3 regions of the Paenibacillus sp. TSA_86.1 genome follow, and region 2 is predicted to be linked to each of the others. Evidence: predicted binding sites of a transcription regulator. Region 2 holds the regulator's gene; each other region holds the start of a gene.
What was found. The regulator LexA, encoded in region 2, represses DNA repair genes until DNA is damaged. The targets are predictions, from matches to a motif close to CGAACATATGTTCG.
Positions count from the first base shown of each region.

Region 1: a site for LexA is predicted at 2,793-2,806, ahead of addB (helicase-exonuclease AddAB subunit AddB). Genes of this name have one in related genera too.
Region 3: a site for LexA is predicted at 6,614-6,627, ahead of recA (recombinase RecA). Genes of this name have one in related genera too.

Region 1 is NZ_JBQZGE010000003.1:476,837-487,250, reverse strand. Features, by position in the region: gene addB (helicase-exonuclease AddAB subunit AddB) at 1-2,728, opposite strand, end outside; gene ACUTVW_RS11120 (class I SAM-dependent rRNA methyltransferase) at 3,119-4,495, opposite strand; gene ACUTVW_RS11115 (Na/Pi cotransporter family protein) at 4,887-5,888, shown strand; gene ACUTVW_RS11110 (NUDIX hydrolase) at 5,970-6,407, opposite strand; gene mtaB (tRNA (N(6)-L-threonylcarbamoyladenosine(37)-C(2))-methylthiotransferase MtaB) at 6,510-7,856, opposite strand; gene ACUTVW_RS11100 (RsmE family RNA methyltransferase) at 7,859-8,623, opposite strand; gene ACUTVW_RS11095 (site-2 protease family protein) at 8,772-9,452, opposite strand; gene prmA (50S ribosomal protein L11 methyltransferase) at 9,456-10,414, opposite strand, start outside.
Region 2 is NZ_JBQZGE010000004.1:270,675-281,088, forward strand. Features, by position in the region: gene ACUTVW_RS12405 (hypothetical protein) at 1-3, opposite strand, end outside; gene ACUTVW_RS12410 (aldehyde dehydrogenase) at 423-1,727, shown strand; gene lexA (transcriptional repressor LexA) at 1,886-2,512, opposite strand; gene ACUTVW_RS12420 (LysM peptidoglycan-binding domain-containing protein) at 2,808-3,185, shown strand; gene ACUTVW_RS12425 (DUF896 domain-containing protein) at 3,281-3,490, shown strand; gene ACUTVW_RS12430 (hypothetical protein) at 3,623-4,135, shown strand; gene ACUTVW_RS12435 (HAD family hydrolase) at 4,164-4,955, shown strand; gene ACUTVW_RS12440 (ABC transporter permease) at 5,621-6,550, shown strand; gene ACUTVW_RS12445 (carbohydrate ABC transporter permease) at 6,563-7,435, shown strand; gene ACUTVW_RS12450 (ABC transporter substrate-binding protein) at 7,473-9,116, shown strand; gene ACUTVW_RS12455 (GntR family transcriptional regulator) at 9,222-9,896, shown strand; gene ACUTVW_RS12460 (cupin domain-containing protein) at 10,044-10,414, opposite strand, start outside.
Region 3 is NZ_JBQZGE010000001.1:1,333,244-1,343,657, forward strand. Features, by position in the region: gene ymfI (elongation factor P 5-aminopentanone reductase) at 11-742, shown strand; gene ACUTVW_RS06105 (DUF3243 domain-containing protein) at 919-1,182, shown strand; gene ACUTVW_RS06110 (DUF3388 domain-containing protein) at 1,381-2,148, shown strand; gene ACUTVW_RS06115 (RodZ domain-containing protein) at 2,215-3,306, shown strand; gene ACUTVW_RS06120 (hypothetical protein) at 3,380-3,544, shown strand; gene ACUTVW_RS06125 (YajQ family cyclic di-GMP-binding protein) at 3,694-4,185, shown strand; gene pgsA (CDP-diacylglycerol--glycerol-3-phosphate 3-phosphatidyltransferase) at 4,503-5,090, shown strand; gene ACUTVW_RS06135 (competence/damage-inducible protein A) at 5,200-6,456, shown strand; gene recA (recombinase RecA) at 6,697-7,761, shown strand; gene ACUTVW_RS06145 (regulatory protein RecX) at 8,011-8,775, shown strand; gene rny (ribonuclease Y) at 9,087-10,414, shown strand, end outside.

The DNA.
Region 1 (10,414 bases), on a different contig from region 2:
TGCCGCGTCTCGACTGTTCGCCTAGAATAACGGATGCACGGCTGACGATATCTTTTAATTTGCGGAAAATATAACCATAACGCTTCGTGCTCAGCAAGATTTCGCCCTGAAGCTGAGGAGCGATTTGCTCCACCGTTTGCTCCGCTTCCTGGCGGCATTGATCCGGTGTCAGACTGCCCCAGCTACGATTTTCCTCACGCAGGCGCATCGCCAGTTGACTCAGTGCAGCATGGAACAACTGACCGATATCCGGAGCCTGTAGGCGATATAATTGCCGTTCCTTGAGCTTCAATCCATGTGATGCAAAATGAGAGAACGGACAGGCAACAAACCGTTCCATCCTTGAAACACTTGTCCGCACCTCCGTACCGTACAGCCGGCGGCTGGTTGAAGTTTGCAGCCGCAGCGCACGGTTACGATAAAAGACAGAACTCAGCAACCGCTCCAGCCCAGGGCGGCTCTCTTCACGGGTAACATGCCAATTGTAGACTACCCACCATATGTCGGAAATATCTTCTCCCCTGCGCCATCTGCGCAGCTGTCCAATCAACATGGATAGGCTCTGTTCAGGATGAATCGCATATGAGAGATGCACGGCCTCCGAATCCGAAACTGGCGGCTGAGCAAGTAAAGGCTGCTCCTGCAATCCAAACATTTTGCGTACATGGCGCACAATTTCGGAAGGCAGTAGTGATTTACCCTCATCATCTGCGACCGGATAGCTCAGCCATAACTGCTTGCTGGCCGCTGTCAAAGCGGTGTAGATCAGAAAACGTTCATCCAGCATGAGTCTCGTTGCTCCAGGTCCCAGCCCCATCCCTCTTTCATTGAGTAACCATCTTTCCTGCTCGGTTAACACACCGTTATCTTGAGGAATCGCTGGCAGTTCTCCATCAACTGCTCCGAGAATAAAAACATATTTCATATCACGCAGACGTGTGCGATCCATGGAACCAAACAACACCTGGTCAAGCGCCGGGGGAACGAGCCCCAGCTTGAGTTCAGTCAATCCCGTTTCCATCATGCCCGCGAACAAAGTGATATCCAGGCGTTCATTGCCCATCATATCAACCATCTGATCCAGCAGATCCAGCACGGCACCCCACATTTGACGATGTTCTCTGGATCGCTCCGGATCCCCTTGTGCCTTGGCCCGAGTAGACATCTGATCCAGCTTATGTGCAATATCTGCATCCTCTAACAGCCTGAATAAAGCCTCACACTGGGCGGCAGCCGTTTTTGCTTTTTTCATTCGTTTCTCGAACGTGCCAAGTGCCGATGTGATTAAGGTTCTGCAGCTTTCCATCAGTGATAATACTGCATCGCGTCCTCGGCTACGTCCTTCCTGACTGTTCTCCTCGAGAGACAGACTCGGTACATACTTCCACGGCTTTCCATCTGTCCAGCGATATCCGTGAATCCCGCAGGCAAGCACATAATTCTCCAGCTGATCCATATCTTCACGCGTGATAGATCCATCCAGCGGAAGTAGCAGATCTGTTTTGACACAGCGAAATACATCCTCATAACGCCAGTTGCGCCTGACGATATCCAGTGCTGAACGGATGAATTCGGATAAAGGATGATGCAGTTCACTTCGTCTTCGGTCGAGGAAGACCGGAACATCATAATCCCTGAATAACGGCTCCGCGATATCAGCATAAGTCTCCAGGCCGCGAACCAGCACCGCCATATCCCGATACCTCGCTCCATCCTCCTGCGCCAGACGGCGCATTTCACGCAGTGCTCCCTCCAGTTCTGCCCTGCGATTCTCCGCAGCGATCAAGCGTATCCCCGAGTCCTCGCCCTGACTTCTCCAGCGAACACGCCGATCAAAACCAGCCTCCAGATGGGCAAGTCCAGGCCGCTCCTTAAATCTCGGCAACACTTCAGCATGCAGTATCGTTGTATCGCTGGACACACCCAAATGATCAGCCATGCCTTTAAGGCGCGCATAAGCACTCGCGGTTGGATAGAACAATTCCAGTTCTCCTGGCAGCATACCTTGCTCGTAAGCGCCATCAAGCGTTAGGGAAATGGTTACAGACGAAGCTTGCAACATCAATTGTCCAATAACACTTAGCTCTTGAGGAGTGAAACTGTGAAATCCATCAATCCACACTTCAGCTCCCTGTAGCCATGTGCTTTCTGGCAAACGGCCCGTCAGTTCGTTCAGGGTATCCTCATCATCTATATATAAATCAGCCAATTCCTGCTCATAATCATGGTAGATCAGGTTCAAATCATGTAGCTTATCTTCCAGAATAGGTGAAGCCGATGCAATGCTCCATTCTGCAAGTCCCTCTTCGAGTGAAGAGGCATGAACTTCATATCGTTTGAACTCACTATATAAATTCGTCAATTCCCCAATAAATCCAAGCTGGCTGCCCGAAGCAGCAAACAGCCGTAATTCTTCCTTCCGGCGCTGGATGACTTTATATAAAAGCATCTTCTTGCCCTCGGCTCCAATCGGAATACGGGCCGAACCTCCAGCCTCCTGCATGACGCGATAAGCCAGACGTCGAAAGCCAAACACCTCGGCACGCATCGTGCCTTTAATTCCTCCTGAAGAAACCAGTGCCTGTTCTGTCCGGAATGAACTCTGTTCCGGAACTAACAGAATCAGCGGTTTTCCTTGAGGCTCCTGCCTAAGCAAGGATGTGATTTCCCGAGTGATCAGTGTGCTTTTGCCACTGCCTGCCCGGCCAATTACAAAGCGTACGGACATGTGTCATCCTCCAAACTGCACGTACAAGATTTTAATTTCCAGTATACCACACCTCGTCCGCTTCGGAACATACGTTTGCCATGATCCACCTAATAAGACCATAATATTGTTATTGGAAAAGAAGAAGTAAGACTGATATTGAAAAAGCCGACTGTAGCATTGGAGATCAACGTTATCTGATGCTTGTCGAGAAATGTATGTAATGGTTCAGTTGCAGCCTCGTAACGGCAGGACAAAATTGCTTTCTAATCCCATCTTTTACTTTGCTCATGTTCATGTACGTCTGCTGTGTCTATGCACTATCATTAAACAAAATACCCTATAAGATGGACTTTTTAAAGTGTCTATCTCATAGGGTACATTTATCATTCTTAATCAAAGAAGATCCTCTTAATTCTTTTTACTTCGCACTTCGAAAATAGCGAATTTCAGGTAATGTCCTTCATCTACGCCCAAAATTTGCGGGTGATCCTTGCCGGCTGCTTTCCAATCGATTAAACGTAGCACTTTGCCTGCATCTTCCGCCGCATCCGCAATCGTTTCAAGGAACAGATCAGGACGCATGTGGTAAGAACAACTTGCGGTTACCAAATATCCACCCTCGTTGACCAGTTTCATGCCCTGCAGGTTGATATCCTTGTAACCGCGGCATGCCCCTTTGACTGCCGATTTTGTTTTGGCAAATGCAGGAGGATCAAGGATAACGACATCAAACGTTTTTCCAGCACTGGATAATGCCTTGGACGTGTCCACCTTTTGCTCTGCTGCTCGTGCACGTGCATTGCGCTCATCAAGTCCTTTGACTTGCTCACGCAGGTACTGGAAAGCATCGGCTACAACGAATTCGACCCGATCCGTGAATCCATTTAGCTCCACATTGGTTCGTGCGCTTTCAATGGCATGTTCAGAAATATCGAGACAGGTTACCTTTTTCGCACCATATTTGCATGCGTTCAGGGTAAAGCTGCCGGTATGAGAGAAACACTCCAGTACAGTTGCTCCGTCCCAATACGGGAAAGTTACCACTTTGCCGCTTTTGTTCACTGGCAGCAGCTGTTCGGTTCCTTCGTGCTCGATCTGCTGCAGTGTGATATCGCTTTTGTACCCCCAACCTTTCATCAACGGCTCAATAGCCGCACGATTCTCACGCTGGTCGAAAAAGTATCCCGTTTTCTGCCCTTCCACGATATCCACCTTGATGAGCAGCCCATTTTCGGTCACCGTAACGTGACGCGGACATTCTCCATAAAGTGGTCCTTTGACCTGCTCCAGACCTTCCAATTCACGAATGGATACATCACTGCGTTCATAAATACCTTCCGGCTGCATCACTTCAATGAGAGCTTGCACAATGGCTTCACGGCAGCGATCCATACCAAGTGTAAGGATTTGCACAACCAAGATGCTGCCGAATCGATCCACAATCAATCCTGGTAGGAAATCAGCTTCGCCATAAACGAGACGATAGGCCTCACCATCTTGAATGAAACGTTCCCGGTGACGCAAACAATCGCGGAAGCGAGCTGCAAAAAAGGCTGTGTCCATCTGTTCAAACTCCAAAGGCTGGTATGAGACTACTCGAACGGTAATCTGGGAAGCCGGGTTATAGTAGCCTGTCGCCAAGTAGCGACCTTGGTGATTCAATACGTTGACGATATCTCCCGGTTCCGGGTCGCCGTCTACAGATGCAATTTCATTATTAAAAATCCAGGGATGTGCATGTTCCAGCCGCTTTTTGCGGCTTCGTTCCAATATTACGGATGGCAAGATTGATCCACTTCTTTCTTCAATTAGTTGAAAAGATAGGTTTGGGCGGCAAGACACTCCGGGGACGAATTGATCCTATGATCGCTGTTGTCCTCGGATTTTTTGGATTCCCCTTCTCCAAAGGGAAAATCCGATGTCAAGCCTATGCTTCCGATGTAGCTTTCTTTCAGAAAGCTTTCAGGCGAGCGCTTCGCTTCTTCGGATTCAATTTCGTCCCCTCCGCTACGTTTGCCGAATCACCGTATTTTTTGAATTGGGAGGCAATATAAGTTGAATTAAAGAATATCAACTTATATTGCAGATTTTGTATAATGCTCCTCCACTTGTCATGCTTGTCTCTGCTTCCTCATAGGATAAGTGATAAGGAATTGGACGGGAGGAATGATGCGGGATGTTCAGAGAAGTTATTCTGCCTCTGTTATATGGGCTTATTATCTTTTTTGGCGGGATGAAGCTGATGGAGACGGCACTACAGCGCATGGCAGGGCCGATGCTGGCAGACTGGCTGAACCGTGCCACTTCTGCCCCATGGAAGGGCATGGCGTTCAGTGCAGGTGCAACTGCCTTGTTGCAGAGTAGCACTGCCGTGACGGTGCTAACCATTGGACTGGCTAACGCACGATTAATCACCTATGGCCGCACACTTGGCATTATCCTCGGTACCAATATCGGAACCTGCCTGACGACAGAACTTGTCGGCCTTCAGATAGGACGTGCCTCGCTACCGTTACTGCTTGTATCCCTGACAGGCTGGGCCATATTTGTTGTCCTAAGTGAACGCAACCAGGCAGCTCCTGAACGCACCCGCCGTTCATTGGCGAATATACAATTCAGCTTTCTCGCAGCAGCAGGTTTTGCTCTCGTCATGACAGGCATTCAGGTCATGCAATCCATTGCTATCCCGCTAAGGAGTATGGGCGTATTCCAATGGTTTCTGGAACGGGCGGCCGACAGCCTGTGGTGGGGATTTCTCGCCGGCGCCTGCCTGACCGCGCTCATTCATAGCAGCGCCGCGGTCATCAGCATGGCCATTACCCTGGCAGCCACAGGTGTATTACCTGTGGAGATCGGCATCGCCATTGTGATCGGTTCCAACGTTGGAACCTGTATCACCGCTGTTATTGCAGCTACGGGTGGGGCTTCCGCAGGCAAATTCGTGGCAGCCTCCCATGTTGTGCTCAACATTGCGGGAGCGCTGCTGTTTATGCCGCTGATCGGCCAGCTGCATGCAGTGTCGGCCTGGCTGTCAGCGGACAACGGGGCACAGATTGCGCATGCCCAGACCCTTTTTAACATCATCAGTTCATTACTCGCCTTACCATTCTGTTATCTGCCTATCTGGCATAAAAAAACTCCAGTGCTCACCCCATCGGCAAAAACACCTGTCGTTTGATGTGTCGCCATTCATCTGGTTTTCTCGATCAGTAGAACATGAAGTCAGGCGACCATCGAACGCAGCATCGTACCTGTCACGTTATACGTTGATGCCCAGTTTGTTCAAACCTATGCGCAAAATGTCATCGTTGTTATCGTATCCATTCTGCAGCTGTTTGGACCATGCCTCTTCCGGAGCAAACCAATCCACACCTTTGATCTCTTCGATCTGAGGCTGCAAGTCGCCACTTTCTGCTTCCACGAGGTAATAGTGTACTTCCTTGTCCACGGGTCCAAACTCGGCATGTTGATACGTATAAGCAATGATATTAATCGGCTCCACGATGCGCCCCACCATACCCGTTTCTTCCAAAATCTCGCGAAGTGCCGTCTGTTCGATCGTTTCTCCTTCTTCCATTTTGCCCTTGGCAAGTGTCGTTTTACCGTAACGATCCACAATGAGCTGAATCTGGAGCTGACCGTCTTCTCCTGTTCTGTAGACAACGCCGCCTGCTGAAATTTCTTTTTTGTTCATCATGTTCTCCCCCATGCACTTCGATTCTTTTTATTGGCAAAGAAGGACCTCATCTCCCCGGGTACACTCCCCAAGGAAATGAAATCCTTGTTCATCACGCCTTGATTACATCGCGGCGGGTTTCACATTCTCTTCAAGTACACGAACTAAGACACCTTCACTCTCATTGGCACCTGCTTCAGTCAACTTCACGCGGCACACTTTACCTACCATATCAGGCGTGCCGTCAAACACCAGTTGAATGTAGTTGTCACTGTAACCGTGCAGCTTGCCGCTGCCTTCACGGCCTTTCGCTTCACCTTCGGGAATAACTTCAAGCACTTGTCCCACAAATTGCTCAGCATACTCCAGTTGCATCTGTTCAGACAGTTCGATCAATTCATGCACACGTGCATTTTTGACGTCATCGTCTACTTGATCCTCCATGCGCGCTGCCGGAGTACCTGTCCGTTTGGAGTAAGGGAATACGTGCATTTCCGAGAAGCCGATTTTACGCATCAGTTCATATCCGTTTCGATACATCTCATCGGTTTCGCCCGGGAAACCCACAATAACGTCGGTTGTGATCGCAACGTCCGGCATAGCCTCACGTATACGCAGCATTTTGTTATAGAACTCTTCTGTCGTATATTTGCGGCGCATGCGTTTTAGAACGGTGTCATCTCCTGCTTGCAGCGGAATATGGAAATGACGAACCAGTTTATCCGAACGTTTGATGACATCTAACATCCGATCATCAATCTGGCTTGCTTCAATCGAGCTGATCCGAATGCGCTCCAGACCTTCCACTTTGTCCAAATCCCACAGCAGGTCGGTCAGATCATAGTTTTCCATGTCGTCTCCGTACCCGCCCGTATGAATGCCTGTCAGGACAATCTCTTTGTAACCCGCTTGTACGAGCTGATGAGCTTGCTGAACAATGCTGTTTGACTCACGACTGCGGGACAAACCACGGGACCAAGGAATGATGCAGAAGGTACAGAAGTTGTTACAGCCATCCTGAATTTTGAGGAATGCACGTGTACGATCCGCGAAATCCGGTACATCCATTTCTTCAAAAACACGAGTTTTCATAATGTTGCGCACTGCGTTAACAGGCTGACGGGACTCCTGAATTTCGTTTACATATGGCAAAATCTTATCCCGATCCTGAGTTCCGATGACCAGGTCCACGCCAGGAATATCCAGAATCTCCGCAGGAGATGTCTGAGCATAACATCCGGTTACCGCTACAATCGCATCCGGATTGCGCCGGATGGCACGGCGGATAATTTGACGACTCTTTTTGTCGCCTGTATTCGTTACCGTACACGTATTAATCAAATAAACATCGGCTGACTGTTCATCAAAGTCTACCTGTTCGTATCCTTCGTTTTTGAATAATTGCCAGATCGCCTCTGTATCATAAAAGTTAACTTTGCAGCCCAAGGTGTAAAACGCCACGGATGGCATAATTACATTCCCCCCATTTCTCCGGATTCATATAAAACACAAGTCAGTGCAGCCATACCCGCTGTCTCAGCCCGCAAAATACGCTTGCCTAGTCCAACAGAGATTGCACCTGCCTCATCGGCCTGAGCCGTTTCCTTCTCGGAAAATCCACCCTCAGGTCCAACTACGATTAACACATTTGCCCCCGAGTCAGGAGCAAGCTTTTTCACAAACGGCCCCAGAACATCTCTAAGTTGCTTGCCGTCCTCTTTTTCATAACAATAACAGACCAGGTCATAGTCCCCAAAAGAAGATAACAGCCCTTTCCAGGAAAGCGGCTGCTCAACGGTTGGAATGCGGTTACGATGACTCTGCTCGGCAGCTTCCTTGGCGATTTTCCGCCAACGCTCCAGACGTTTGCCTTCTTTTTTGGCGTCGTATTGCACAATCGTCCGTTCCGATAAAAAAGGTACAAAGGATACGGCTCCAATTTCCGTGCATCTCTGGATGACTGTTTCCATCTTGTCGCCCTTCGGCAAGCTTTGTGCCACGGTTACATTCAACCGTGCTTCATGATCCATAACCAGCGGTTCCAGAACGATTGCTTGCACTTCGCCTGCTTCAATACTTTCGATGGCGACCAACGCCTCTCTGGAGTTTCCGTCGCTGACAATCAGCTTATCTCCAGGCTTGCCACGCATGACTTTGCCGATATGACGGGCATCATCCCCCGTAATCGTCACTGAACTTTCACTGAACTGCTCTGCAGATACAAAATATCGCTGCATATGTTGTCCACCCATTCTTTCCTGTTATGACTGGAATTCTCCCTGCCTGGAAGCAGGCAAGAATCCAATCGCCACAGATGATCATACAACTTTTATGTGCTTCTGACCAGCACTAGGGTCTAGATGCTAGAGCCTTCAAGAGCTTATATTAACGATATAATTCAATAACGAGACCAGCTAAATCTCTGTACATGTCGTTTGCAAACAGATATAACGGTTGAATTGTGACTGCCTGTAATGGCGGAATAATCAGAATCAACAGGAACACAATGATTGACCATTGTTCCACACCTTGCAGCTTGCGGCTGATCGAAGGCGGTAGCACATCTTCAAGGATACGGTAACCGTCCAGAGGCGGAAGCGGAATCAGATTAAACATAAACAGGAAAAAGTTCGTTACACTGAACATCGGCAAAAATGTCATCACAGCTGTGACTACCCGCTCATTTTCAATGTTCCCCAGTGCGCCTGATCCAAACAACATTCCATAGATAACTGCACCGACAATAGCCAGCAGCAGATTGCTGAGTGGACCTACTACAGATACGATCGTCCCCATGAGTCTTGGTCTGTCGAAATTCGCACGGTTCACAGGTACAGGACGTGCCCATCCAAAACCAGCAATCACGAGCAGCAACACTCCTAGCAAGTCAAAGTGCGCTACTGGATTCAACGTGACCCTTCCAAGCAACTTCGCTGTGGGGTCACCGAATTTATTCGCAAAATAGGCATGTGAAAATTCATGTATCGTAAAAGCGATCAGAATAGTCACCAGGAAGAACGGCAGTTGATCCAGCGGAAGACGGAAGATCCGGTCTAAGAAGTCCATAGACTACCTCTTTCTGGCTTCAAAGGCTAGCCAGTCCTCTTCACGCTCGATCGCGCGAACTTCAAATCCCGATGCCACCAGTGCATCATGTACAACCTGCTCCTTGTTCTTCCATATGCCCGAAACGATATAAATCCCGCCAGACTCCAGTGCGTTATACACATCATCGACGAAAAGCAAAATTATCTCAGCCAAGATGTTGGCTACAATAATTTTAACCGGCAGCTTGACACCCAGAGCAGGATCCTGGCTTCCAAGGACAGACAATAGATCGCTTTCTTTGACTGTGATCTGTTGTTGCATGTTGTTCAGCTCCACATTTTCTATAGCGCTAGTTACAGCAACTGGATCAAGATCTAGTGCCAGTACATGCTTTGCACCCAGTTGTACCGCACCAATAGCTAGAATGCCGGAACCCGTGCCCACATCAATCATTTCTTCGCCGCCCTGAATAACCGTTTCTAATGTACGCAGGCAAAGTGTTGTCGTTGGATGCGTGCCCGTACCAAAAGCCATGCCCGGGTCGAGCTCGATGATTTTCTCATCCGCGCTCTCTGGTGTGTAATCTTCCCATGTTGGCTTGATCGTCAAACGATCCGATATACGCACGGGTTTAAAGTATTGTTTCCAGGCTGTTGCCCAGTCATTTTCATCAACTGTACGCGTTTCGTAACGAATCTCTCCGACATTAATTCCAAAATCGGGGAGTTCTTCAATTCTCGGATTTACTTCTTCCTGCAAGGCAGACATGTCCGTACCTTCAGAGAAGTATCCTTTGATAACGGCAAAACCTTCGGGAATATCATTCAGTGGAACATCGTATAACTCGCCATAGGTTGTATCCCGTTTTTTATTTAAAGTACCGGATTCTTCAATCGAAACCCCTCCGGCACCCGCTTCATGCAAAAAATTTGAAATCATCTCCACTGCTTCTTCCGTGGTATGTATTGTTAGTTCATGCC
Region 2 (10,414 bases):
CATTCTAATACCTCCTAAGGTTTATATATGATTTAAGAAACTTTACTTTCTAAAAATACCATATAATTCTATGTAAAATAATGACATATATCACTCTATATATTATATGAAAATTAATCATTAGTTTCTTTTGAAAAAATGTATAAATATCATTAAAGCGACTCCATAAAAAGATGGGAAATAAACCAATGAGAATCTAATGGATTCACAATAGTGATAAAATCATTAGATGAAAATTTCATAATAGAGTAAGTGATTTTAGTACAAAGTGGAAAGGGTAGAAATAACATCCTTGTTAATTTATTTTTGTATCCATTTATCCAACCTGTTTCAGATGTATGTTGATAGTTTCATATATAAGAGATATAATTAATTTGATTTTGAGCAATATGATTTTTAACAATCAATTGGAGATGATATTCTTGGAACAACAAGCGAAACAACTTGTGACCACACAACGTACGTTTTTTAATACAGGACAGACTAAATCAGTAGAGTATCGGATTCAGGCTCTGCAAAACTTGAAAAAAGGGATTGAGAATTACCAACAACGCATTCTGGACGCACTTCGCGCTGATTTAAATAAATCAGAGGCTGAAGGATTTAGCTCCGAAATTCGTATCGTGTTGGGTGAACTGGATTATACGCTGGAACATCTGCGTGAGTGGGCTGCACCGCGTACTGTGCCAACGAACTCAGCAATGCCAGATGCCAATAGTTCGATTTATCCTGAACCCTATGGAGTTGCATTGATTATTGCACCTTGGAATTACCCATTTCAATTGGCATTTGGGCCGTTGATCGGTGCTATAGCCGCAGGGAATTGTGCAGTGATTAAACCTTCTGAACTTACACCCGCTACATCTCGTTTGATCTACGATCTCATCCAGGAAATATATCCTCAGGAGTACATTGCAGTTATGGAAGGTGAGGTTGAAACGAGCACAGCTCTCCTTAAAGAGAAGTTTGATTACATTTTCTTCACAGGCAGTACAGGAGTTGGCCGTATTGTTATGAGGGCTGCTGCAGAGCACCTGACGCCGGTGACGTTAGAACTAGGCGGTAAAAGTCCGGCAATTGTACATCGGGATGCTGATTTGCAACTGGCGGCACAACGCATTGTGCGTGGTAAATTCCTTAATGCCGGACAGACTTGTGTTGCACCAGACTATTTATTAGTACATGAAGAGGTACATGATCAATTGATCGAACAGATCAGAGCCGAGGTGAGTAACGTATATGGGGATGATGTGATGCAAAATGCTGATTTTCCGCATATCGTCAACACACGAAACTTCGATCGTTTGTCCGCTTTCCTTACGAATGGCAAGACGTTAATGGGAGGACGCTCAGATCGTGATCAGGTTATGATTGAACCGACCGTTCTGGGCGATATTGCCTGGGATTCACCAGTGATGCAGGAAGAAATCTTTGGGCCTATTTTGCCTGTTTTAAAATACAGTGATCTTGATCCGATGGTTGAGGAAATTGTCAGCCGGCCTAAACCGCTTGCATTGTACCTGTTTACTCCGAATGAAGTAATGCAGGAGCAGGTATTGAATCAGGTCTCCTTTGGTGGAGGTTGTATCAACGATACATTGTTCCATATGACCTCGCATTATTTGCCTTTTGGCGGTGTGGGAGAGAGTGGGATGGGTTCATATCATGGACAACAAAGCTTTGAAGTATTTTCGCACCACAAAAGTATTCTTAAACGCAACAAGTAATTTTGTTGTTTATAACGCAGCTTTTAATTAAGATTTTTGTCAGCAGATTATATAATTCGAATTGTTGAATGAAAAGAAAGAGGTTGTCCTGTAGTCAGGGCAACCTCTTTCGTATTACATCAGGTATAACATATTAGTAATTTAATAAATCAGGTGCATTAATGAATATCACGGAAAAGTCCGATGACCTTGCCTAAAATGCTAACGTGTTTCAACCGTAGCGGTTCAAACGTGGCATTCTCCGGCTGAAGGCGAATATGATCTTTTTCCTTGTAAAACGTCTTCACTGTTGCTTCATCATCCTCAGTCATGGCAACGACAATATCACCATTGTCAGCTGTTTGCTGCTGACGAACGATTACATAATCTCCATTAACGATTCCAGCTTCAATCATACTATCACCAACCACGGAAAGCATAAACACTTTCTGTTCACCTACATAATGAGTAGGAAGAGGGAAGTAATCTTCAATGTTTTCTGTTGCTGTAATCGGAACACCCGCTGTTACTTTACCCACAACTGGAATACGTGCAACGCTATGGGCGAACTGATGAGAATGCTCGGACTCTTCCTGACTCAATAACTCAATCGCTCTTGGCTTGGTAGGGTCACGTCTGATCAACCCTTTCTTCTCCAAACGATCCAAATGTCCGTGCACTGTGGAACTGGAAGCCAGTCCGACGGCTTCGCCAATTTCTCGTACGGAAGGAGGATACCCCTTCAAACGGACTTCATTTCGTATAAACTCCAGGATAGCCTGTTGCCTGCTGGATATCTTCGACATACCGTATCAACCCCATTTTAGTAACGTTTGGGAAAATTATAACATAGAACCTCCGTTCGTACAAACATAAGTTCTAAAGAATACGCATTATTTCAAGGTTTTTTTCTAATTAGACTCATATTCGCTGGAAAAGAGAGTTCAAAACCAATCTGCACATAATATTAATGTAGAAAAAAGACGATTTAATGTCGCTAAAAATAGCGAACAATTGTTCTAAAAAAGTCTTGAACAAAACAAATGTTCGTGTTATATTATTTTCAAGAGATAGGAACAAACGTTTGGAGGCGGAGTGGAAATGAGATATTCTACGTATCAGAGCATTTATGAACCAGTACATTCAGAAGCTGTGAAGTCTAATATAGGGGAATTTCGAATGTTTATAACTCGGTTTAAACTTTCTCAGGGATTAATAAAACTGGTTATTGCATCATTAATTATATTTATTGGGTGCAGCACTGTTCTAACTGTGTTTGCCGGTAATGAGAATGATTTGCTACCCGGAGGAAAGATCGCTGTATCTCAGGGAGAAACGTTATGGAGTATTTCTTTGGAACATAAACCAATGACGATGGATACACGTATTTATATAGAAGCAATCAAAAAAGTAAATCAACTTGAATCCACAACAATCCAGACAGGTCAAGTGCTAACATTACCTCAGTTTGTTAAATAAAATGCGGATCAATCTGTGTTGGCACGCGCCAACTTGACAAGCTGCCTTTATCATGTCAAAGTTAATATGACTTTGTATTTTTGGAGGGGACAAGCTTGGATATAGATAGTCTGGTAGCACGTATTAACGAATTGGCTCGCAAGCAGAAATCCACTGGACTGTCAGAGGAAGAACTTGTTGAACGTGCCAAGTTGAGGGAGATTTATTTAGGTAACATTCGTAGCAACTTCAGACAGCAGCTCGATTCAATTGAGATTGTTGATGACGACAAAGACCAAGGCCACCAAGGCAAACTCAAACATTAATTAATGAAACCTAAACATATCGTTATGATATTTAGGTTTCTTCATGTTAGTTGGGAATGCTTACTATAAGGGGGAATATCGGTTTTCAGTATAGTTATGTAAGCCGGTACAAGACACATAAGGGGGATTTACATGTCGCGGCGTTCGTTCGAGAGAACGGTTCGGAAGAATTCGAAGCAATTAAACCAGCAACGTAAAAAAAGCGGTCAACCAATCACACGAGGTCCAGGTGAGGATATGTACAAAGGCAGAAGCCTGTTATTCCCCATCTTTTTGATTGGTCTGGCGTTTCTGTACCTGTTCATGAGTACTTTTTTGGTTCAAAAACCAATGACAACATGGGATTGGGTCACAATTTTGCTTTATGTATTTTTGGCGGTCATTTTTATGCTTCGCCGTCCTTACATTAAAATCAGCAGCAATCGGATCATTACAACGAAGGGTAATCGCGAACGTTCTATAGGTGTTGAAGATATTATCAAGTTCCGATTTGAACCAGGTACTGTTGTGATTGAACACAATAGTCGCGGAAAACGATGGGTCTTCACCAAGTTGTTAAACCGTTACGATACAGATGCAATAACCGAGCGATTGCAGAAATTTGCAAAGGCACACCAGATCACCGTGGAAACCATTGATAAGTAATTAATGTATAAAGGGGCAGATGATCGGAATGGCGTTGAAAGCGATTATGTTCGACCTGGATGATACTTTATTGTGGGACGAACGCAGTGTTCGAGAAGCATTTCATGAAACTTGTCTAATTGCGGCAACAGAAACAGGTGTTAATGCTGCAGCACTCGAAGAGGCTGTTCGTCACGAAGCACGTGAACTATATGAATCCTATGAAACGTTTCCTTTTACCAAAATGATTGGAATCAACCCTTTTGAAGGACTCTGGGCGAACTTTACGGGAGGAGAACAACCAGAATTTCGCCAGTTAGAACAATTGGCTCCGATCTATCGTAAAGAGTCATGGCGTCGTGGTTTACTCAAGCTAGGTGTGGATCAGGAAGAGCTTGCAGAACGCTTGGCCTCCCAGTTTGGGACACAACGCAGATCCAGGCCGCATGTTTATGAAGAAACGCTGGATACGCTGCGTCATTTGCAAGGAAAGTACAAATTGTTGCTCTTAACTAACGGATGCCCTGCTCTACAGCAAGAGAAACTGGATGGTGTTCCGGAATTATCTCCTTTCTTTGATGAGATTATTATCTCGGGTAGCTTTGGCAAGGGGAAGCCGGATCCGTCCATTTTCGAACATGCTCTGAGGAAACTAGGTGTTAAACCTGAAGAAAGCATGATGGTAGGCGACAAGTTAACAACAGATATTCGTGGTGCACTGTCTTCGGGGATTCGTGCTGTGTGGATTAACCGTGAGAATAAAGTGAACAATGAAACGTATTCGCCGAATCATGAGATTAAACATTTGTCTGAATTAGACGGTCTAATCGCTAATTTCTAAAAAAGAGTATGCTCAAGCAAGTCTGTACACATCTCCTTAAATTATCAAACATTGGTTATGACATGAATGATCGTTTGTTCATCAGTCATGACCAATGTTTTTTTGTCTGCTTATATCCAAACTATTAATGTTTATAAACTGTTGTTATAGGTGATTATGTATTTTTTTTAAGAAAAAATGTTGAAATTCAAAAATGGTTGATTTAAAATACAACTAACATACTAGTATAACTAGTTTTTTGAAATCTATTTTATAACCTTATCCAATCTAATTCAGATCATCTACCAGTTTATGTGTATGTGTATGTTCAACCCGATAAAAGTAACAACATACGATCCCTTTAAGAAAGTGAAGTGAATAATAATTCATTCATCGTTTTTGTAAGCGCTTCACAATGTATGTCTCTAACCTCGAACAGCTTTCAAGCAATGTAAGACTATTCGGATTGCACAATCTTGCATGTGTTTGATTGTACATAAAAACAAAAAAATGAGACCGTTTACATTTTATTTTGTAGTGGGGGTGAATCGAACAGCACGGGTATCCTCTGCATGATCAGCAAAGATATCCATGGCAGGCAACGAATGAATATATCATCTCTTAATCAAGTTATGGATCGGAGTGAATGACACATGGAGTCAGAAACATCTAAGGCAACAATCCCTATGATATCTTCACGTAAAGAAAGCAGGTTGCGGACGGCAGCCACGTTGATTCGTAAAGATTGGCAATTGTACTCGCTGTTAGTTCTTCCCATCATTTATCTGATTATTTTCAAATATGGTCCCATGTTAGGTAATATTATTGCTTTTAGACGGTTTGTACCGGGTGGGAGTATTTTTGGAGAAACCTGGGTTGGTCTGCGTTATTTTAAAATGTTCATTGAGGATCCAACGTTCTGGCGAGTTTTCAGTAACACTTTGATGCTTGGCGGACTCGCATTGTTATTTACGTTTCCGGTCCCCATTATTTTTGCACTGATGCTTAATGAGGTGAAAAGCAAACGATTCAAAAAGTTTGTACAAACAGCCTCATACCTGCCTCACTTCCTATCCGTTGTTATCGTAGCGGGTATGATTCTACAATTAACAGCAATGAATGGTTCAATCAACGGACTTGTTGCTTTTTTTACAGGGGATAACATTCCATTCATGCAGCGTGCAGAGTGGTTCAGAACTATTTATATCTCTTCCGAAATTTGGCAGGGGATGGGCTGGGGAGCTATTTTATATCTGGCAGCACTAACAACGATTGATGATTCTTTGTATGAAGCAGCTCGAATTGATGGAGCGAACCGCTGGAAACAAACCATTCATGTGACGATTCCAGGCATTTTGCCAACGATTGTGACCTTACTAATACTGAACATGGGGAACTTCCTGGCAGTAGGCTTCGAAAAAATCTTGCTTTTGTATAATCCGCTTATTTATGAGACTTCCGATGTAATTTCTACCTATTTATATCGTGTAGGTCTTGAATCCAGCAACTTCAGTTATGCCACAGCTATTGGTTTGTTTGAATCGATTATTGGGCTGACTCTGGTATTCACTGTAAACGCAATTTCACGCAAACTGACACAACGAAGTTTATGGTAAAGGAGGAGCACCATGCAGGAATCCAGATCATACAAGGTATTTAAAGTGTTCAATGTCACTTTCTTGTTGTTTATCGTTTTTATAACACTTTACCCCTTCCTTAATGTTGTTGCCCAATCCTTCAGTAGTGAAGCGTACATCAACTCAGGCAAGGTAAGTTTATTTCCGCGAGGGTTCAATGTGGAAACGTATAAAACCATTTCAAAGGACAACATGTTCTGGTTGAACTATAAAAACACGATTATTTACACGGTGGTAGGTACACTGATTTCCATGTTTATGACGACCATTTTTGCCTACGCACTGTCTAAAAAAAGGTTGATGGGGCGTAAATTTCTGACGATGTTTGCCGTGTTCACGATGTTTTTCAGCGGTGGTCTGATTCCTAACTACGTTTTGATCAACTCCCTTGGTTTCAATAACACCATGTGGGCACTGGTTGTCCCAGGTGCAATAAGCATATATAACATGCTGATCATGAAATCCTTTTTTGAAAACATGCCGGAAGAGTTAGAGGAAGCCGCAGCAATTGATGGCTTGAACACGTATGGTATTTTGCTGCGTATTATTTTGCCTCTTAGTAAAGCAGTCATGGCTACGATGGTACTATTCTATGCTGTTGGACATTGGAACTCCTGGTTTCCAGCATTCTTGTATCTGGACAAAAAAGAGCTGTTCCCGGTCACGATCTATTTGCGTAACATGATCGCCGGTGCAACGAGCGGTGCTACTGCCGGAGCAACTTCAGCGGATAATCTGACTCAGATTGCAGCCAACATCAAGTCGGTAACGATGGTACTAACGATCCTGCCGATTCTAACCATCTATCCATTTGTACAGCGCTACTTTGTAACCGGTATCATGTTGGGTTCTGTTAAGCAGTAATCATTGCACACATGGGTTAGAAACTAAATAAAAGGGGATGAATGGTTTGAAAAGAAAGCCACGCAAACTGGTTGGTAAGATGATCTTGGCAATGACGATGTCGGCTGTACTTGCTGCATGCAGCAGTGGTGCGGGAACAGGCCCAGATGTTTCGGAGGTAGGCACAAAATCAGCGATGGAGAGTTATAAAGCAGGTGAGGCGTTCAAAGCAACGGAACCGTTTAATCTTTCTATTTTATATAGTGATCATCCGACGTATCCATACAAAAAAGACTGGCTGCTATTCAAAAAAATATCGGAAATGACGGGAGTAACGTTGGAGCCAACCATTGTGCCGATGAGTGACTATCCGCAGAAGAGATCCCTGTTGATCAGTTCCGGTGATGCACCACTTGTCATTCCAAAGACTTATCCAGGAGAAGAGGCAGCGTTTGTATCTTCGGGAGCTGTCCTGCCGATCAGTGATTATATTGATTTGATGCCAAACTTCAAGGACAAGGTGGAAAAGTGGAAGCTCGAACCTGAACTTGAAGGGCTCCGTCAAGAAGATGGCAAGTACTACGTATTACCAGGATTACATGAGGAAGTATGGCCTGATTATACATTAATCGTAAGAACGGATGTTTTTAAAGAAAATAATATTGCCATTCCTGCAACTTGGGATGAACTCTATACTGCTGCGAAAAAATTAAAAGAAATCTATCCTGACTCCATGCCGTTCTCAGACGGTTTCAAATTCAACAGTACACTTAACATTGCAGCTACTGGTTTCGGGACTAAGGCTGGCTGGGGATATGGAAACGGCTTGACCTACAAAGCCGATCAGGATGAATTTGTTGCCACGGCAACGACACCCGAGTACAAAGAATTGCTGACGTTTTTTCACAAAATGGTAGCAGAAGGGCTCCTTGATAAGGAAAGTTTCACACAAGGTGATGATCAAGCTACTCAAAAGTTCGTTTCGGGTAAATCATTTATGATTAACGGTAACTCACAGACACTTGTGCTGCATCGGAATGATATGAATAAAACGTTGGGTGAAGGGAAATTCTCGATCGCCAAGATTACGGTTCCGGGCGGGCCGAAAGGCCAGTTGATGTCGGGTTCCAGACTCGAAAACGGTGTGATGATTTCTGGGAAGATTAAAGATAGTGACAATTTCAAAGCTATTTTACAATTTATCGATTGGTTGTATTACAGTGACGAAGGACAGGAATTCACCAAGTGGGGTGTAGAGAACGAGACGTACACTAAAGAAGGCGGCAAACGTAAGTTGGCAGATGATGTTAACTACAATGGACTGAACCCTAAAGGTACGAAAGACCTTCGTGTTGACTTTGGATTCTCTGGAGGGGTATTTGCTTACGGAGGCACAACAGAGCTACTTCAATCCATGTTTAGCGATGAAGAACTTGAGTTCCAGAAAAATATGAAAGAGACAAAAGAAGTAATTCCGGCTGAACCGCCTATCCCGTATTCTTCCGAAGATCGTGAACGTGTAACACTTATGAGTACCCCGCTCAAAGACTACACAGACCAAAATACGTTGAAGTTTATAATAGGTGAACGGAAGTTATCGGAATATGATACGTTTCTAAAAGAGCTGGAGAGCCAGGGCTTGTCCAATTATGTGAAGCTTGCGAATGACACCTATAAGACGTATAAGGAAAACAAAAAATAATTTGTATGATTTGAAGCCGAGCTACCGTTTCACTAAGAATATTTAAGTGGAACGGTAGTTTGTGCTAATATGAAGGGAATATGGCTTAGAGAAAGAGGTCAAGGCATGGTACTTAATCAAAAAAAGAGAGGCTCTACCCGGGCTTATTCTTATAATTTATTAAAAGAACGAATTCTTCATCTGCAGCTCGAACCAGGCACCAAAATTTCGGAGAAAGAGATCGCAGATGAATTAAAGGTGAGTCGAACACCGGTGCGCGAGGCTTTTATGAAGCTGGCGGAGGAAGAACTGCTGGACATCATTCCACAGAGTGGTACCATTGTTTCGCATATTAACCTGGAGCATGTGGAAGAAGGCCGGTTTATGCGAGAGAAGATGGAAAAGGAAATTGTCATGTTAGCCTGTACTTCCTTCCCTGACGAGTACATGTTCAGACTTGAAACCAATATTGCCATGCAGGAAGTGTGTATAGGAAAAAAAAACTTTTATCGGTTGTTTGAGCTGGATGAGGAATTTCATCAGATTTTATTTCAGGGTACTGGCAAGCTACGGACGTGGAAGATGCTGCAGCAGTTGAACATGCCGTTTAATCGATTGCGTTTGCTTCGGCTAGCAGAGGATTCCAATCTCGAAGTGATCATCTCTCAACATAAAGAGATTCTACGGCTGGTCACAGAACGACAGGCGGAGGAAGCGGCTCAAGTAATGGAAGCACATCTTAGACTTGTGGTTGTCGAGCAGGAAATGTTAAAGGACAAGTATCCACATTATTTCACCTAGCGATAGATGATGGAGTCATTTTACTTCTATACTCTTGCAGATGATGGTCCATTCTCTTACAAGACGTAACTTAAAGACATCAACACAACCCCCTGCTCTTATGAGCAGGGGGTTGATTAAGCACGTTAACTATTCACTTAACATAGATTAAGCGTTTTTGATAAATGTCGGATCCGGATATGGATCGGCGATCCAGCCGTCTTTTTCGATGAACAGACGTACCGCAATAATCTGTTTGTTCTCCATCAATGTGAAGAAATGCGGTGTGTTTTCAGGAACAGAAATGACGTCCCCAGGAGACAACTCTACATTAAAGTAACCTGTATCATCCGTTGACTTGATGACGAAGATGCCTTTACCCGAAACGATTGCGCGGATTTCATCTTCCGCATGTGTATGGATCTCTTCGAACTTGGCCAGTTTCTCTTCGATGTCTGGTGTTTGTTCTGAAAGAGTGATGACATCCCAGATTTGATAACCGCGACGTGCTGCCAAATCTTTGATCTCGTAATCGAAGG
Region 3 (10,414 bases), on a different contig from region 2:
AATAGGGGAAATGACCGTTCTGGTCACTGGAGCAAGCGGGGGCATAGGAGCCGCAATTGCAGAGCGTTTTGCCAGTGTAGGTATGAATGTTGTGCTGCACTATATGAAATCACATGAAGCGGCCAATGAAGCGGCAAGACGTTGTATGGAGCAGGGGAGCGGACGCATTATGACGGTTTCGGCCGATCTCCGCAGTAGGGAACAGATTCAGCGTATGCGGGAGAAGCTGGCGTCCCATGAGCTGCTGCCGGATATTCTTGTAAACAATGCGGGAATATCTCATTATGGATTGCTTGCCGATGTGACAGAGGAAATCTGGGATGAAGTGATGGCGATTAATCTGAAAGGTACTTTTCTGTGTACACAGGAGATGATGCCACACATGATCTCTCAGCGATACGGTCGTATTATTAATGTGTCATCTATCTGGGGGTTGTCTGGCGCCTCTTGTGAGGTGCTCTATTCCACAACGAAGGGAGGGGTGAATGCATTCACGAAGGCACTTGCGAAAGAGCTTGCTCCCTCCGGCGTTACGGTGAATGCCGTTGCCCCTGGTGCGGTTCAGACAACGATGTTAGACCACTTGGATCAGAGTGAACTGAAGATGCTGGAAGAGGAAATTCCCGCAGGACGTCTGGCGCAGCCGGACGAGATTTCGTCATTGGTTTATTTTCTCGCGCTACCCGAGTCGGGTTACATCAATGGACAGATTATTAGCCCCAATGGAGGCTGGCTGACATAGTGCCGCGTTGCCACTTTCAAGCCGTTGTGATTTATAAGTGCAGTAGGTGAACACCGTTGTTCATTCTTGGACCATCAGGTTTTATTTATTTCGAAAGCTCGTATATAAAATGTCCCGGAAGCACATATTACAACTGTTGATTTTAAATCTCATGCGTCAGCCAAGGAGGATTTATCATGTCAACAGACAAAACAGTGGTTTCTAACTTCGACACATGGAAGAAGTTCCTGGGTGATCGCGTACTGCAAGCTGAGAGGATGGGGATGAGTGAAGAAACCATCAATAAACTGGCGTACGAAATCGGTGACTTTCTTGATGAGAAGGTTGATCCGGCGAATCATTCCAACCGTGCATTGAAGGAACTATGGGATGTCGGCGATGCGGATGAGCGTCGTACGATTGCGTGCCTGATGGTCAAATTGGCCAAACAAAACGCATAAAGGCAAGAGATGAAGAGCTCCCGCAAGGGGGCTTTTCTCTAATGATTACAAACGGATTACAGAGCTGTTCTTGTAATTCATTTTCATTTTATATATCATTAACGTGACCCATTTTTAGAAGATGACCTGGAATTACGTCCAGTGGACGCGTTCTGATGTTGTCGAATAATGTGGAATAATGCATTACGGGGTGTGTATATGGAAACTAAACAATGGTATATGGAATATAAAATACATAAGAACAGACCTGGTCTTCTCGGGGATATCGCCTCGATGCTGGGTATGCTTGAAGTCAATATATTAACAATCAACGGTGTGGAAGGTAAAACACGGGGGATGCTGCTCGAATCAGACGATGACGAGAAAATTCGTCTGCTTGGAGAGATGCTTGGTAAAGTAAACAGCATTACCGTATCCGCACTGCGTCAACCTAAATTGGTGGATATTCTGGCCGTACGTCACGGCAGATATATCGACAGGGATTCAGATGATCGTAAAACATTTCGTTTTACTCGCGACGAACTTGGGTTACTCGTGGACTTTTTGGGTGAAGTATTTAAAAGAGAAGGCAATCAGGTGATCGGCTTGCGTGGAATGCCCCGGGTTGGCAAAACGGAGTCAATCATCGCGGGCAGTGTATGTGCCATGAAACGCTGGACTTTTGTATCCTCTACACTTCTTCGTCAAACGATTCGGAGCCAGATGTCTGAGGACGAGTTAAATCCGAATAATGTATTTATCATTGATGGCATTGTCAGTACGATTCGCTCCAGTGAAAGGCATTACAACTTACTCCAGGATATTATGTCAATGCCTAGCACCAAAGTCATTGAACACCCGGATATTTTTGTACAGGAATCCGAATTTGATTATAATCATTTTGATATTATTATTGAATTGCGTAATAATCCTAACGAAGAAATTATTTATGATACGTTTACGGCAAGCTATACCGACGAACTGTAAAGCTCCGTACGGAATCATGGAATAGATCAGCAACAACTGAAGAGATAAACATAAGGAGATGATGGCATGTCTGAACTGGGTCAGCAGTTAAGAGAGGCCCGGCTGCAAAAAGGGATGAGTCTTGACGATGTACAGGAAATGACCAAAATTCGCAAAAGGTATCTGGAGGCCATAGAAGCAGGGGACTATAAAGTACTGCCTGGTAGTTTCTATGTGCGTGCATTTATAAAAACCTATGCGGAAACAGTGGGACTGAATCCCGATGAGCTGCTGGAAGGCCATAAAAAAGACGTACCTGCAGAGGCTGCGGAAGCGACGATGGAGCCTGTAATTCAGAAACGCTCCAACCGGCCCGCAGAGCGGAGCAATCGATGGATGTCCATTGCACTGATGTGGACATTCCCTATTCTGATTTTTGTCCTTTTGTATGTGTATATGGCATACAACAAGGGTGACGATTCCAATCCGCAAGGGTTGGATGATACAAAAATTACAGATAGTCAGAAACCGGCTGACGACAAACCTGATCCATCGTCCGATAACGGCCAAGCGGTGACTCCGCCTACAAACGATTCGGGCTCGGAGAACAACGGTAAAGGTGAAGCCGGCGGAAACGGTGGCGGTAACGAAGCGAACGGACAGACTGATGGACAAAATAGTGGTCAGACTGACGGCCAAAATAATGGTCAAACTGATGGACAGACGGATGGTCAAACAGGTGAGAATCAAGAGGGGAATACACCAAGCACACCTGGCTCAGTCACTGTTTCAGAAGATGGAAAATCGGGCAATATTACAAACTTCAAAGTTAGCGGAAGCGCTGGTCAGCCTGTAACCGTGACGATCAAGGCGACTGGGAATAGCTGGCTTGAAGTATATAAAGGCGAGAATTCCAGTGGTGAGAAACTGAAGTATGGCAATACAGCCGACGGTGACTCTTTTACATTTACTTTGGATAGTACAGGCATGTACATTAAGTCTGGTTACGCGGCAGCAACGACAATCGATGTTGGGGGTCAAGTTGTAACGGACGGCAAGGCGACCAACCGGATTCGTCTAAAATTGGATACCGACAGTGCAGCTTCATCGGGAACTGAAGGCACAACGGGGACAACTACCAGTGATTCCACTGAAGGTGGAAGCTCTAGCAACGAATAACCTGGCTAACTGCAGGAGACAATAATTTTGTCTTCAATTGCAGTTAACTTATGGTGAAGTGAGGTGGACGGGCATGACAGTCAGCTGGATCGTAACTGGTTTAGGGATTATTGTCAGCCTACTGGGGTATTACCTGACGCCAAATGCCTGGGGTTACGGAATATTGGGCTTTGGACTTGCGCACATCGTTTTGGGTGTGCTCGACATGTTCAGACAGCCTGACCGTAGCCGGTATTAGAGGCAGCTAATCAGCAAGCATTTTTGGTGACCGAATGGTGCGCCAAAAATGCTTTTTTCTATGATTAATCATAGCTAAAATTAGACTTTTGCTTGAAGTTTACTCTATAATGTTACAGAATATATGATTAGCTGAAAGGGTGACTCGCTTTGAGTTCAGAAAATTCATTTGATATTGTGTCCAAAATGGACTTGCAGGAACTGACAAATGCCGTTACACAAACGGAGAAGGAAATTGGCGCTCGTTATGATTTCAAAGGCAGCAAAAGCAGCTTGAAACTTGATAAGGATGCTTTAACGATTGTGTCTGATGATGAAACTAAATTAAAGGCGGTTATCGAAGTCCTCCAATCCAAGATGGCGAAGCGCGGTCTGCCGCTGAAAAACATTGACTACGCGAAGGTGGAGCCTGCTTCTTCGGGTACGGTTCGTCAGCGCTTGAATTTTAAACAGGGCATTGATCAGGATGTTGCCAAAAAAATAAATATTCTCATCCGTGATTCAAAAATGAAGGTGAAGAGTCAGATTCAGGGAGACCAGCTTCGGGTGACAGGGAAAAGCAAAAATGATCTGCAAGCCGTTATGCAGATGCTTAATGGAGCTAACTTGCCGCTGGATCTGCAATATACCAACTTCAAATAAGAATCGTTGTGTAACAATGTCTTTTTGACACTGTATTGGTGCGTATATTATACTGAATGTGCATTGCAGGCAGTCATGCATCAAGTCCAGTCTTCATCGTTTGCTGACTTTGTGAAAATCAATACACTTCTGGAAGTCACCGGAGCGTTTAAAAGCGGTTTTGCGTTTGAGCGGTAGACTTTATTTTTTGCGTTTCTACATAGGGTTTCATGTGAATACAAGTCGACGTTTCGAACGTTCATTCCTTGCTTCAGATGATGAATACGGGATTAAGATGAATGTTTGAAGTAATGGAGGATATAAAGGGAGGGCGTCTTGTGAATTTACCCAACCGGATTACGCTTGCACGAATTTGCTTAATCCCTTTTTTGATGGTGTTTCTGCTTGTGGATTTTCCGTTTTATCCAGAGCCGTTGCATCTTGGGAGCTTTACGCTTCCGTATAATCAGTTAATTGCTGCTTTTATTTTTATTGTTGCTGCAAGCACGGATGGAATAGACGGCTATCTTGCAAGAAAAAACAATATGGTCACCAATTTGGGCAAACTGCTGGATCCTCTGGCAGACAAACTGCTGGTTACCGCTGTTCTGATTTCACTGGTTCAAATGGGCAAGCTGGATTCATGGATTGCAGTCGTTATTATTAGCCGTGAATTCGCCGTGACCGGTCTCCGTCAGATTGCCTTGCTGGATGGTTCGGTTGTCGCTGCAAGTGCGTGGGGCAAACTGAAGACAGTAGTGCAGATCATAGCGATTGTTTTGATGCTGCTGAACAATTTCCCGTTCTCATATACGGGCATTCATGTCGATGAAATTGCGGTATGGATTGCAGCCCTTATCACGATCTGGTCTGGAATTGACTACTTTATCAAAAACAAAAACTTGCTTCATTTATCAGAAGCGTAATGTTTTATGCTGAAACGGGTAATGATGAAAGACTCATCGGGTCAAAGGGCAATAGGAACTTATCCTATTGCCCTTTGACTACTCAACATGTGCACAGGAGGAAGCTGAAATGAAGGCAGAGATTATCGCAGTTGGGACAGAGTTGCTACTGGGGCAGATCGTAAATACGAATGCCAGATACCTTTCCAGGGAACTTGCAGCAATGGGGATCGACGTATATTTTCAGACCGTAGTTGGGGATAATCTGAATCGGCTTAGTGAAGCCATACGTATCGCGCAGGGACGTGCAGACATTATTTTATTTTCGGGGGGCATCGGCCCGACCCAGGATGATCTGACCAAAGATGCGCTTGCTGCTGTATTGAACCGAGAGCTTCATATCGACCGTATGGCCATGGATAAAATTGAAGGGTTTTTCCGAGATCGGAATGTGGAAATGACCGAAAACAATCGGCGCCAAGCGATTGTTCTTGAGGGTGGAACCCCTCTGGCCAATGAAACCGGACTTGCTGCAGGCAACGCGATTGCGGATAACGAAAAATATTATGTTGTTATGCCTGGCCCGCCTAAGGAACTGATTCCAATGTTTGAGCAGGAAGTAAAGCCTTGGTTGCTCCAGCATGCGCTTACTGAAGAAATGCCGATTTATTCGCGGATGCTGAAGTTCGCAGGCATTGGAGAATCTGCGCTGGAAGATCGGTTGCTGGACCTCATTGACGGCCAGACAGATCCAACCATTGCTCCCTACGCGAGCGAGGGAGAAGTAACCGTGCGTGTGTCAACCAAGGCTCGAAGCGAAGGGGACGCAAAGCTGAAACTGGATGCGATGGAGGTACAGATCCGCGAACGTCTGTCTGAACATCTCTACGCTAACGAGGATGTGCCTATAGAGTACACGATAGTTACAATGATGTCTGATATGGGATTGACTCTGAGTGCCGCTGAAAGCTGTACAGGAGGTCTTGTGATGCAGAGCCTCACTTCGGTGCCTGGAAGTGCATCGATGTTAAAGGGCGGCATTGTATGTTACTCCAATGAGATCAAAGAAAAACTGCTTAATGTGCCTCATAGCTATCTGGAGGGCGAAGATGCACCAGGTGCAGTTAGTCCAGAGGTGGCAAAAGTGCTTGCAGAGCAGATCCGTATGATTGGGGATGCTGATTTTGGATTGGCAATAACCGGAGTAGCCGGACCAGGTTATTCAGAGCGTAAACCACCAGGCCTTGTTTTTATTGCTTTGGCTGAGCGTGGTAAGGAAACTGAAATTCATGAACTTCGGATTAATGGTAACCGGGAGACGGTTCGCATTCGCTCGGCCAAAGCGATTCTGTATCGATTATGGCAAAAATTAGTTGCCATTGATTGATTAGCGGGCTACAGATTGCATTTGCTTCATTGACCCATTATAATAGTTGAAGACGGAAGAACCGTAAAATTTGGCTTAACAGCCTGGTTTACGGTTCTTTTTCTATTTTTTTGTCGATTTCCATGAGGAAGAGGCGCCTCGGCCTTAACAAAAAAAACGAATGTATGTTCGAAAAAAAGCTTGGCAAACGAGTAAAAACAAGGTATCATTATATTATAAACAGTAAAGGGTGTGAGTTTATTGTCAGACCGTCGTGCTGCGCTTGATATGGCGCTCCGTCAAATAGAGAAGCAATTTGGTAAAGGTTCCATCATGAAATTGGGTGAGTCAACTCACATGAATGTGGAAATAATTCCCAGCGGATCTTTGGCTTTGGATATTGCATTAGGAACAGGCGGCTTGCCAAAAGGCCGTATTGTTGAAATATATGGACCTGAATCTTCAGGTAAAACAACTGTAGCATTGCATGCAATTGCTGAAGTGCAACGTGTGGGTGGACAAGCTGCATTTATCGATGCAGAGCATGCACTCGACCCAAGCTATGCAAGCAAATTAGGTGTTAACATTGATGAATTGCTTTTGTCTCAACCGGATACAGGTGAGCAAGGTTTGGAAATTGCAGAAGCTCTTGTACGCAGTGGGGCTGTAGACATCGTTGTTATTGACTCTGTAGCTGCATTGGTACCAAAAGCAGAGATTGAAGGGGAAATGGGGGATTCCCACGTAGGTTTGCAGGCACGTCTGATGTCTCAAGCGTTGCGTAAATTGTCTGGTGCAATCAGCAAATCCAAAACAATTGCCATCTTTATCAATCAGCTTCGTGAGAAGGTCGGCGTAATGTTTGGTAACCCGGAAACAACACCAGGTGGTCGTGCGTTGAAGTTCTATTCTACAGTTCGTCTCGATGTACGTCGGATCGAGAGTATTAAGTCTGGCAATGACATTACGGGTAACCGTACCCGTATTAAAGTAGTGAAAAACAAAGTAGCTCCGCCGTTCAAACAAGCGGAAGTTGATATCATGTACGGTGAAGGTATTTCCAGAGAAGGAAGTATCATTGACATTGGTACGGATCTGGATATCGTGAACAAAAGTGGTGCTTGGTATTCATATGAAGGTGAGCGTTTAGGTCAAGGTCGTGAGAACGCGAAACAGTTTATGAAAGAACATAAAGAGATTGCGAACACGATTGAGCAGAGAATTCGTGAGGCCAGCAATTTGACAACTGCTGTTCCTGCACCAACGAGTGAAGAGCAAGATAAAGAAGCGGCTGAGGAACAGGAATTATTTGAAATTAATGAGTAATTCTTCTTTACGGGACAGTTTCCTGTCTTCTAACATGTCCTGAAACTTGTATTGAACGAGTGCTAATGCTTACCTAGCTAAATAGGATTGGTTTCTCGCGATGCTAACAGCCTCTGTCCATTCCGGACAGGGGCTGTTAGCATCTATGCCATGTACGAGGTGAGCTAGATCAGGATCGTAAGGGTAAATAGCAGGGAAGCCTATTTTGAATCAACATACAAGCAAGTGATGGGGAGTGTGAAGATCGAAGTGAAGCATCACCAAAATCAGCATGAATATGATACAAATGACGAAGAACTGCATGAAGAAGCAGAATTAGCCGGTATCTCCCAATTTCCAGACGATGAAGAACTTATCATTACCCTGGTGGAGCGAACAAAGAGCCGTGAAGCGCGCTATCGCATTTCATTTGGTAACTATTCCATTACGGTTCTGGAAGATGTGATGATCAAGTACAGAATGACACGTGGCAATACCTTTATGAAGAAAGATCTGGAGGAAATTGTCGTTGCGGATGAGCGTCAGCGAACGTATGTACAGTCACTTCGTTTTTTGGAATTTAAGCAGCGGTCACGTCATGAATTAAGGCAAAAGCTAAAGCAAAAGGAGTTCGCGACACCGCTCATCGAAGAAGTTCTGGATCGGCTTGAGCAAGAGAAACTTGTCGATGATGACCTGTTTGCTAAGGAATGGACTAGACAGCGTATGGAGGGGCAGCGGAAGGGAAAACTGTGGATACGGCAAGAGCTGCGTCAAAAAGGCATTGCAAATGAACTCATTGCTGAGGTAATGGATGATGTGAGTGCAGATGCAGAGTTGGACACGGCCTTAATAGCTGGACGTAAAAAGTGGAAACAGGTTCGAGGAGACGTGCAGGAAAAGAAACGTAAAACGTTCCCTTTCTTGATGCGACGCGGTTTTAGCATGGATTTGGTGCGTCGTGTTGTAAATCGTTTAATTGAAGAAGATGGTGCGGAAGATGCTGAAGATGACGAAGCGTTGTTATGGGACTAGATAAGATGACTAACAATACTGCATTCTCTTGACAATTTCTTTCGTCAAATACTAAAATGGACATGAGTCTGTAAGAAAAGGACAACCCTTTTTCCTTCCAAAAAAGCGGTTTCGGTTTCTACAGATTTATACCATTCTTAATTATGGGTTCACTGGAGACGGTGAATAGTACATGTATTCATGTACATGTGAAATGAAAATCGGCGGGGGATCGCCGTGAGTATTCGTTATTCCCAAACATATGTAAGGTATGAAAACAGAAAAGTTGACCCAAGGAGTGCCTTGGAGGAACCAACGAGGAGGTGAACAGTATGGGAGAAATCGCTATCACGATCGTTCTCGTTGTGGCCGCGCTCGTTATTGGGTTCGGAGTCGGATATTTTATTCGCAAATCTCTTGCAGAGGCTAAAATCTCTAGTGCGGAACAAGCTGCCGTACAAATCGTGGAGAACGCGAAGAAAGAGGCAGAGGCACTGAAGAAAGAAACGGTGCTGGAAGCGAAAGATGAGATTCATCGCATTCGCGCCGAAGCTGAAAAAGACACTCGTGAACGTCGGAACGAAATTCAACGACAAGAGAGACGATTGTTGCAAAAAGAAGAGTCGCTGGATAAAAAATTGGAATCACTCGAACGTAAAGAAGAGCAAGTGGCAAACAAAGAGAAACGGATTGACGAAACACAGCAGCAGATCGAAATGATCTACAAAAACCAGGTGACGGAGCTTGAACGTATCTCCAATCTCACCATGGAAGACGCACGCAGTATCATACTGTCCAACGTAGAACAGGAAGTCCGTCATGAGACGGCTCAAATGATCAAGGACATTGAACAGCAAGCGAAGGAAGAAGCGGACAAAAAGTCCCGCGAGATCATTACACTCGCCATCCAGCGCTGTGCGGCTGACCATGTAGCAGAGACAACGGTATCCGTTGTAACACTGCCTAATGAAGAAATGAAAGGCCGGATTATCGGTCGTGAAGGACGTAACATCCGTGCGCTTGAAACCCTTACGGGGATTGACCTCATTATCGATGATACGCCAGAAGCTGTTATTCTGTCGGGCTTTGACCCGATTCGCCGTGAAATTGCCCGCACTGCACTGGAGAAACTGGTAGCAGACGGACGGATTCACCCGGCTCGTATCGAAGAGATGGTGGAGAAATCCCGTAAAGAAGTAGATGAGCGCATCCGTGAATACGGTGAACAAGCTACCTTTGAAGTGGGCGTGCATGGTCTGCACCCGGATCTCATCAAGATTCTGGGCCGCCTGAAGTTCCGTACAAGTTATGGTCAGAACGTCCTGAAACATTCGATGGAAGTCGCTTATTTGGCAGGACTGATGGCTGGAGAACTTGGAGAAGACGTAACTTTGGCTAGACGTGCAGGTTTATTGCATGACATCGGTAAAGCGCTGGATCACGAAGTGGAAGGATCACACGTCGAGATTGGCGTGGAGCTGGCGAAGAAATACAAGGAACACCCAGTGGTTATCAACAGTATCGCTTCCCACCACGGGGACTGCGAAGCAACTTCAGTTATTGCTATGCTGGTTGGTGCAGCTGATGCGCTGTCCGCAGCACGTCCAGGTGCACGCCGCGAAACGCTGGAGACGTATATCAAGCGACTGGAGAAGCTGGA